2 linked regions of the Rhizobium sp. N324 genome follow. The protein of the gene in region 2 interacts with the protein of the main gene of each other region in a pairwise test. Links are inferred from orthologs where the notes say so. Each region holds a gene or a part of one and is shown on either strand. Other genes may lie near its edges.

Region 1 (4,025 bases), 2.8 Mb from region 2 along the record:
AAACTGGAAAGGTTGGAGCGGGGCATTTCGGCGATGCAGTCGGCCGCCGTCGCCGACCGGATCACCGGACTTCCGAACCGCATCGCGCTGAACCGCGAGATCGCCGACCTCTATGAGCGCGAAGGGGGGTTCGCCGGCAGCGCGCTTGTTATGGTCGATATCGACAATTTCAGGGATCTCAACGACAGATACGGCACCCAGGCCGGCAACAAGCTCTTGAAAAAGCTCGCCGGCCTCTTCCGCAAGTCGGTCAAGAAAACGACTTCGTCGCCCGCACCGAGGCGGACGAATTCGCTTTCCTGTTTGCCAATGTCGGCATGCAGGATGCGATGACGATCGCCGAGCGCCTGCGCGCCTCCGTCGAGGACAATCTGGTCTTCGCGACCTCTGACAGGGCCGATCGCGGCAGGCTGACCATCTCGATCGGCGTTGCCCTCAGCACGGATGCGGCAACGCCCGGACAGTTGCAGGCCAATGCCCGCGTGGCGCTTCTCGCCGCGCAGACCAACCCCCGCCAGCCGGTGCAAGCCTTCGGCCACTGAGAAGCGGACAAGCTCTTGCCTTGGCGGGCGCTTTCGGCCAAAACGCCGGCCATGATCACGCTCACCGATATTTCCGCCCGCATTGCCGGGCGCCTGCTTCTCGACAATGCCAGCATTTCGCTGCCTTCGGGCACAAAGGCGGGGCTCGTCGGGCGCAACGGCGCCGGCAAGTCCACGCTGTTTCGCGTCATTACCGGCGATCTCGGCTCGGAGACCGGATCCGTGTCGATCCCGAAGGCGGCACGCATCGGCCAGGTGGCGCAGGAAGCACCGGCGACCGAGGAATCCCTGATCGAGATCGTGCTTTCAGCCGACAAGGAACGCGCCGCCCTCGTTGCCGAGGCGGAAACGGCGACCGATCCGCACCGTATCGCCGAAATCCAGATGCGCCTCGTCGATATCGACGCGCATTCGGCCGAAGCGCGCGCCGCAAGCATTCTGGCCGGCCTCGGCTTCGACCAGGCGGCGCAAGCCCGCCCCGCCTCCTCCTTCTCCGGCGGCTGGCGCATGCGCGTGGCGCTGGCCGCCGTGCTGTTTTCCGAGCCGGATCTGCTGCTGCTCGACGAACCCACAAACTATCTCGACCTCGAAGGCACGCTGTGGCTGGAAGACTATGTCCGGCGTTATCCGCACACGGTCATCATCATCAGCCATGACCGCGACCTCCTGAACAACGCGGTCAATGCGATCGTCCATCTCGACCAGAAGAAACTGACCTTCTACCGCGGCGGCTACGACCAGTTCGAGCGGCAGAAGGCGGAAGCCGACGAACTGCAGACCAAGGCCAAGGCCAAGAACGACGCGGCGCGCAAACATCTGCAGAGCTTCATCGATCGCTTCAAGGCCAAGGCCTCCAAGGCCCGGCAGGCGCAATCGCGCGTCAAGGCGCTCGAGCGCATGGGAACCGTCGCCTCTGTCATCGAGGATCACGTACAGCCGATCACTTTTCCAGAGCCGGAAAAGCAGCCGGCCTCGCCGATCGTGGCGATTCAGAGCGGCGCCGTCGGCTACGAGCCCGGCAATCCGATCCTGAAGAACCTCAACCTGCGCATCGACAATGACGACCGCATCGCCCTGCTCGGCTCGAACGGCAACGGCAAATCGACCTTCGCCAAATTCATCTCCGGCCGGCTTGCGCCGGAAAGCGGCGAAGTGAAGCTGGCGCCGAGCCTGAAGATCGGTTTCTTCGCCCAGCATCAGCTCGACGACCTCATTCCCGAGCAATCGCCGGTCGAGCATGTGCGCCGGCTGATGCCCGGCGCGCCGGAGCCGAAGGTGCGCGCCCGCGTCGCCCAGATGGGGCTTGCGACCGAGAAGATGGCGACCGCCGCCAAGGATCTTTCCGGCGGCGAAAAGGCCCGGCTGCTGATGGGGCTCGCCGCCTTCAACGCACCTAATCTGCTGATCCTCGACGAACCGACAAACCACCTCGACATCGACAGCCGCCGGGCGCTGATCGAGGCGCTGAACGATTACGAAGGCGCCGTCATTCTGATCTCGCATGACCGCCACCTGATCGAGGCGACGGTCGACCGGCTGTGGCTGGTCAATGGCGGCACGGTGACGACCTTCGAAGGCGACATGGACGAATACCGCGACCTGATCGTCACATCCGGTAAAAAAAAAGAAGAAAAGCCGCAACTGACTGAGGATGCGACGTCGAAGGCCGACCAGCGCAAGCTCAATGCCGAACGTCGCGCCTCACTGACGCCGCTCAAGAAAAAGATCAACGAAATCGAATCCTTGACGGCGAAGCTGGAGAAACAGATTCAGGCGCTTGACGCGGAACTTGCAAATCCCGCCCTCTACGAAAAGACGCCCGCCAAGGCGGCTGAGAAGGCAAAGCAGCGCGGCGAGGCCGCGGCCAAGCTGGCTGCCGCCGAGGAAGACTGGCTGATGCTTTCGGCCGAATACGAAGAAGCCATGGCAGGATAGCCACATTCCTCAAAGCATGATGTCGCCCGAAAACCGCTGACACTTTTCGGCATCATGCTCCGTCCAAAGCGTGGCGAAGTGCCGCGGATCGGTACAATTCCGGCCGCCATCAACCAATCGTTAACCATAATTCGAAAGGTTGTCTCAACATTCGTTACCGATTTGTTGAGCCCTTTCGATGTATCGCTTTTTCATTCTGTCCTGCATGGCCCTCACGGCCGCGCTGTCTGCCTGCAGCACCACCAAACAGGCCCCGGATACATCGATCAAGACCTCCTCGGTGATTGCGCCCGAGGGGCGGAAACTTGGCTATGCCGGCGACGATGCAGCCGCGCCGCGAATGACCGGCTGGCACCATCTGGCCGGACGGACGCTTGAGGTCTCCTCCCTCGCCGATCTCAAGCTGCAGAACAAGGAAGTGATCCTGAGCTTCGACGACGGCCCGATCCCCGGCCGGACCGACAAGGTGCTGGCCATCCTCGACCAGTTCGGCGTCAAGGGCGCCTTCATGATGGTCGGCGAAATGGCCGAGATGCATCCGACGCTCGCCCGCAAGGTCGCCGAGGACGGCAACACGATCGGCAGTCACACCTATGACCACGCCAATCTGAGTCTGCTCGATTTCGACGCGGCGATGGCCGAGGTGATCAAAGGCGAATTGGCGGTGACCAAGGCGACGGGAACCGACGTCTCCTTCTTCCGCTTCCCCTATCTTGCCGAGAGCCACAGGCTGCGCGCCGCGATCGCCATGCGCGATATAGTGGTCATGGATGTCGATATCGACAGCAAGGACTATTTCACCATCACGCCGGCCTCCGTGACGCAGCGGACGATGGACCTGCTGCACAAGCGCGGCCGCGGCATCATCCTGATGCATGACATCCACAAACGCACGGCAACGATGCTGCCGACCCTACTCTCGGAACTCGAGGCCGAAGGCTACAAGGTGGTGACGCTGAGGTTCAAGAAGACGCAGGCGCCGAGCAACCTCGTCGCCTCGGCCGATTTCGTGACCACCCGTTAGACGAGAGGCCAATCAACGGCGTCTCGCGCGGAGGATTTTTCAAAGCGCGCATGAATTTGAAAAAATAAAATCTATAAAAACGATCGTGATGGTGATCTTTTCGAGAAAGAACGTTCCTTCTCTCTCACCGGTCACCGATGCCTTTCAAAACTGCCCAAATGTCGACCCGCGGAAGAATAATCGATGCGATCAGCGACCTTTTCTACCGGCGCGGCACCTATCTGGTCGGCATCGACGAAATCGTACGGGAACTAAACATTGCCCGCGCCACTCTCTACCGTCATTTCGACGGCAAAGAGGGTCTCATCGTCACCTATCTCAGCCACCGCCATACCTTGGTCAGCGACCAACTGGAGAAGCTCGTCGCCGGCAAAAGCAATGCGCCAGCCATTTTCGCGATCTTCGATAGCCTGGCCGACAAGACCCGCAGCGAAAGCTTCCGGGGCTGCGCCTTCCTCATTGCGGTAACCGAAAACCCCGGCTCGGCAGCGATCCGGGACGTGGCGCGCGCGCATAAGGTTTTT
Region 2 (5,474 bases):
CGGTCAAGGAAGTCGGCCTCAAGGTTCCGCTGGTCGTTCGCCTTGAAGGCACCAATGTCGAGCTCGGCAAGAAGATCCTGAACGAGTCGGGTCTGGCGATCACGGCGGCTGACGACTTGGACGATGCGGCCAAGAAGATCGTCGCGGCGATCAACGGCTAATTTTGAAGGATCTGAAAGAATGTCTATTCTCGTCAATAAAGACACCAAGATCCTCGTTCAGGGTCTGACCGGCAAGACCGGCACGTTCCACACCGAACAGGCGCTGGCCTATTACGGCACGCAGATGGTCGGCGGCATCCATCCGAAGAAGGGCGGCGAAACCTGGACCGGCGCCAAGGGCGAAAGCCTGCCGATCTTCGCGACCGTTGCCGAGGGCAAGGAAAAGACCGGCGCCGACGCGACCGTCATCTATGTTCCGCCGGCCGGTGCTGCCGATGCGATCATCGAGGCGATCGACGCCGAGATCCCGTTCATCACCTGCATCACCGAAGGCATCCCGGTCATGGATATGGTGCGCGTCAAGGCTCGCCTCGACCGCTCCAAGTCGCGCCTGCTCGGGCCGAACTGCCCGGGCATCATGACGCCGGAAGAATGCAAGATCGGCATCATGCCGGGCTCGATCTTCCGCAAGGGTTCGGTCGGCATCGTCTCCCGCTCGGGCACGCTGACCTATGAAGCCGTGTTCCAGACCTCCAACGAAGGCCTCGGCCAGACGACGGCGGTCGGCATCGGCGGCGACCCGGTCAAGGGCACCGAGTTCATCGACGTGCTGGAAATGTTCCTGGCCGACGCAGCCACCCAGTCGATCATCATGATCGGCGAAATCGGCGGCTCGGCAGAGGAAGACGCAGCGCAGTTCCTCAAGGACGAGGCCAAGAAGGGCCGCAAGAAGCCGATGGCCGGCTTCATTGCCGGCCGCACGGCGCCGAAGGGCCGCACCATGGGCCATGCCGGCGCCGTGGTATCCGGCGGCAAGGGCGATGCGGAATCGAAGATCGCGGCGATGGAATCGGCAGGCATCAAGGTGTCGCCGTCTCCGGCCCGCCTCGGCAAGACGCTGGTTGAAGTCCTCAAAGGCTAAGCCAACTTATACCCGGGCGGAGGAGCGGCATCTGCGCTTCCGCCCGGTCTTGACGGCACGAGACAGGCAGATGCGCCGCGGACAGGCGGCAATGGGAATGCGGCAGCCGGCGATCAAGCCGGCAAATTCATCAAAGTCAGGAGGCGGACGGAAGCGTCCGCATATCACCATGGCACGGCAAGAAGCCAACGAGCAGTTTCAGATCACCTCGTTTCTGGATGGCGCCAACGCTGCCTATATCGAGCAGCTTCACGCGCGCTACGAAGAGGACCCGGCATCGGTCGACGATCAGTGGCGCGCCTTCTTCAAGGCGCTGGAGGAAGATCCCAGCGATGTGAAAAGGGCGGCCAAGGGCGCTTCCTGGCGCAAGAAGAACTGGCCGCTTCAGGCCAGCGGCGACCTGGTGTCGGCTCTCGATGGCGACTGGGGCATCGTCGAGAAGGTCATCGAAACCAAGGTCAAGGCCAAGGCCGAAGCGCAGGGCAAGCCTGCCGACGGCGCCGACGTGCTGCAGGCGACGCGCGATTCTGTGCGCGCCATCATGATGATCCGCGCCTACCGCATGCGCGGCCACCTGCATGCCAAGCTCGATCCGCTCGGCATCGCCGCTTCGGTCGACGATTATCGCGAATTGTCGCCGGAAAATTACGGCTTCACCTCCGCCGATTACGACCGACGGATCTTCATCGACAACGTGCTCGGCCTGGAATATGCGACCATCCGCGAGATGATCGATATCCTCGAGCGCACCTATTGCTCGACGCTCGGCGTCGAGTTCATGCACATCTCCAATCCGGAAGAGAAGGCCTGGATCCAGGAGCGTATCGAAGGACCGGACAAGGGTGTCGCCTTCTCGGCCGAAGGCAAGAAGGCAATCCTCGCCAAGCTGGTCGAAGCCGAAGGCTACGAGCAGTTCCTCGACGTCAAGTTCAAGGGCACCAAGCGTTTCGGCCTCGATGGCGGCGAGTCGCTGATCCCGGCTTTGGAGCAGATCCTCAAGCGCGGCGGTCATCTCGGCCTCAAGGAAGCGGTCTTCGGCATGGCCCATCGCGGCCGCCTCAACGTGCTTTCGCAGGTCATGGGCAAGCCGCACCGGGCGATCTTCCACGAGTTCAAGGGCGGTTCCTACGCACCCGACGAAGTCGAAGGCTCGGGCGACGTCAAGTACCATCTCGGCGCCTCTTCCGACCGCGAATTCGACGGCAACAAGGTGCATGTGTCGCTGACGGCAAACCCCTCGCATCTGGAAATCGTCGATCCTGTCGTCATGGGCAAGGCCCGCGCCAAGCAGGACATGAGCGCTACCGTCTGGGACGGCGACATCATTCCGCTGTCCGAACGCGCCAAGGTTCTGCCGCTCTTGATCCATGGCGACGCAGCCTTTGCTGGCCAGGGCGTCATTGCCGAAATCCTCGGCCTTTCCGGCCTGCGCGGCCACCGCGTCGCCGGCACCATGCACGTCATCATCAACAACCAGATCGGATTCACCACAAACCCGGCCTTCTCGCGCTCGTCGCCCTATCCGTCCGACGTCGCCAAGATGATCGAGGCGCCGATCTTCCACGTCAACGGCGACGATCCGGAAGCGGTGGTCTATGCCGCCAAGGTGGCGACCGAATTCCGCATGAAGTTCCACAAGCCGGTGGTGGTCGACCTGTTCTGCTACCGCCGCTACGGCCACAATGAAGGGGACGAACCGTCCTTCACGCAGCCGAAGATGTACAAGGTGATCCGCGGCCACAAGACCGTGCTGCAGCTCTATGCGGCGCGCCTCGTCGCCGAAGGCCTGCTCACCGAAGGTGAAGTCGAGAAGATGAAGGCCGACTGGCGCGCCCATCTCGAACAGGAGTTCGAGGCCGGCCAGCACTACAAGCCGAATAAGGCCGACTGGCTCGACGGCGAGTGGTCCGGCCTGCGCGCGGCCGACAATGCCGACGAGCAGCGTCGCGGCAAGACCGCCGTGCCGATGAAGACGCTGAAGGATATCGGCCGCAAGCTGTCCGAGATCCCGGCGGGCTTCACCGCACACCGGACGATCCAGCGCTTCATGGAAAACCGCGCCAACATGATCGCCACCGGCGAGGGTATCGACTGGGCGATGGCCGAAGCGCTCTCCTTCGGAGCGCTCTGCGTAGAGGGCAGCAAGATCCGCCTGTCCGGCCAGGATTGCGAGCGCGGCACCTTCTCGCAGCGCCATTCGGTTCTCTACGATCAGGAAACCGAGGAACGCTATATCCCGCTCGCCAATCTTTCGCCGACGCAGGGGCGTTACGAAGTCATCAATTCGATGCTTTCGGAAGAGGCCGTGCTCGGTTTCGAATATGGCTACTCGCTGGCCCGCCCGAATGCGCTGACCCTCTGGGAAGCGCAGTTCGGCGATTTCGCCAACGGCGCGCAGGTGGTCTTCGACCAGTTCATTTCGTCGGGCGAACGCAAGTGGCTGCGCATGTCGGGCCTCGTCTGCCTGCTGCCGCATGGCTATGAGGGCCAGGGTCCGGAACACTCCTCGGCCCGCCTCGAGCGTTTCCTGCAGCTTTGCGCTGAAGACAACATGCAGGTCGCCAACGTCACGACGCCGGCGAACTACTTCCACATCCTGCGCCGGCAGCTGAAGCGCGACTTCCGCAAGCCGCTGATCCTGATGACGCCGAAGTCGCTGCTGCGCCACAAGAGGGCGGTTTCGACGCTTGCCGAAATGGCCGGTGAATCCGCCTTCCATCGCCTGCTCTGGGACGATGCCGAGGTGATCAAGGATGGCCCGATCAAGCTGCAGAAGGACAACAAGATTCGCCGCGTCGTCATGTGCTCCGGCAAGGTCTATTACGATCTCCTCGAAGAGCGTGAAAAGCGCGGCATCGACGACGTCTATCTCCTGCGTGTCGAACAGCTCTATCCGTTCCCGGCAAAGGCGCTGATCAACGAGCTGTCGCGCTTCCGCAATGCCGAGATGGTCTGGTGCCAGGAAGAGCCGAAGAACATGGGCGCGTGGTCGTTCATCGATCCCTTCCTCGAATGGGTGCTTGCCCATATCGATGCGAAGTACCAGCGCGTCCGTTATACCGGCCGTCCGGCCGCCGCCTCGCCGGCGACGGGCCTGATGTCCAAGCATCTGTCGCAGCTCGCCGCATTCCTCGAGGATGCATTGGGCGGCTAATACAAGGGGGGCGCAATGGCTTATTTCTTTCTGAGACTGCTGCCGCCGCGCCCCACTTTCCCGCATGACGGGACCGGAGAGGAAATGGCGGCGATGAAACGCCATGTCGAATACTGGCACCGGCACGCCCTTGCGGGATCGGCGATCGTCGTCGGCCCCGTCTTCGAGGGTGAAGGCGCCTTCGGCATGGCGATTGTCGAAGTCGAGGATCAGGCGGCGGCACAGGGTCTTGCCGATGGCGACCCGATCATCGCAGCCGGTTTCGGTTTCCGTTTCGACATCCTGCCGATGCCCTCGATCATCTTGCGGCCGCCCGCCGTCTGAAACGCTTAAAACGAACACACACGAAATCAGGATCTGAACAATGGCCACAGAAATCCGCGTTCCAACTCTCGGTGAATCCGTCAGCGAGGCAACCGTCGGCACCTGGTTCAAGAAGGTCGGCGACGCCATCAAGGCCGACGAGCCGATTCTCGAGCTTGAAACCGACAAGGTGACCATCGAAGTTCCGGCGCCGACTTCCGGCACGCTTTCGGAAATCGTCGTCGCCGCCGGCGAGACCGTTGGCCTCGGCGCGCTGCTCGGCCAGATCGCCGAAGGTGCTGCCGCTGCTGCCGCGCCCGCTGCCGCCGCACCGGCTGCCGCGCCTGCCCAGCCAGCCGTTGCTGCTCCCGCGCAGCCGGCACCGGCTGCCGCTGCTGCCGCATCCTCGTCGAGCGCCTCCGTCTCCACCATGCCGCCGGCACCGGCGGCTTCGAAGATGCTGGCCGAAAACAACCTTTCCGCCGATCAGGTCGACGGCAGCGGCAAGCGCGGCCAAGTGCTGAAGGGCGATGTCATCGCTGCCGTCGCCAAGGGTATTTCCGCTCCGGCAGCCGCACCGGCGGCAGCGCCCGCCGCCGCGCGCGGCCCGTCGACGGTCGAGGATGCCTCGCGCGAAGAGCGCGTGAAGATGACGCGCCTGCGCCAGACGATCGCCAAGCGCCTCAAGGACGCGCAGAACACCGCCGCCATGCTCACCACCTATAACGAGGTGGACATGAAGGCGGTCATGGACCTACGCAACAAGTACAAGGACATTTTCGAGAAGAAGCACGGCGTCAAGCTCGGCTTCATGGGCTTCTTCACCAAGGCGGTGACGCATGCGCTGAAGGAACTGCCGGCTGTCAATGCCGAGATCGACGGCACCGACGTCATCTACAAGAACTACTGCCATGTCGGCATGGCCGTCGGCACC

The links. The genes of interacting proteins can lie anywhere in the genome.
Region 1: the proteins of AMK05_RS20935 (region 2) and AMK05_RS07595 interact in binary tests that used the Escherichia coli proteins (3 or more experiments, as listed by UniProt). The link is inferred for Rhizobium sp. N324 from one-to-one orthologs.

The regions. Positions count from the first base shown.
Region 1 is NZ_CP013630.1:1,582,858-1,586,882, reverse strand. Bases 97-3,035 are described here. They hold AMK05_RS07595 (ABC-F family ATP-binding cassette domain-containing protein), read left to right. Parts: upstream 97-593; coding sequence 594-2,477; downstream 2,478-3,035. Other genes in these bases: AMK05_RS07590 (polysaccharide deacetylase family protein), read left to right, coding at 2,656-3,035. Also shown: more of AMK05_RS07590, read left to right, coding at 3,036-3,501; AMK05_RS07585 (TetR/AcrR family transcriptional regulator), read left to right, coding at 3,660-4,025. UniProt on the Escherichia coli protein: Genetic data indicate it may be involved in ribosome assembly or function.
Region 2 is NZ_CP013630.1:4,349,619-4,355,092, reverse strand. The notes cover bases 906-4,437. They hold AMK05_RS20935 (2-oxoglutarate dehydrogenase E1 component), read left to right. Parts: upstream 906-1,252; coding sequence 1,253-4,237; downstream 4,238-4,437. Other genes in these bases: AMK05_RS20930 (YciI family protein), read left to right, coding at 4,253-4,437; sucD (succinate--CoA ligase subunit alpha), read left to right, coding at 906-1,083. Outside these bases: sucC (ADP-forming succinate--CoA ligase subunit beta), read left to right, coding at 1-161; more of sucD, read left to right, coding at 181-905; more of AMK05_RS20930, read left to right, coding at 4,438-4,561; odhB (2-oxoglutarate dehydrogenase complex dihydrolipoyllysine-residue succinyltransferase), read left to right, coding at 4,602-5,474. UniProt on the Escherichia coli protein: E1 component of the 2-oxoglutarate dehydrogenase (OGDH) complex which catalyzes the decarboxylation of 2-oxoglutarate, the first step in the conversion of 2-oxoglutarate to succinyl-CoA and CO(2).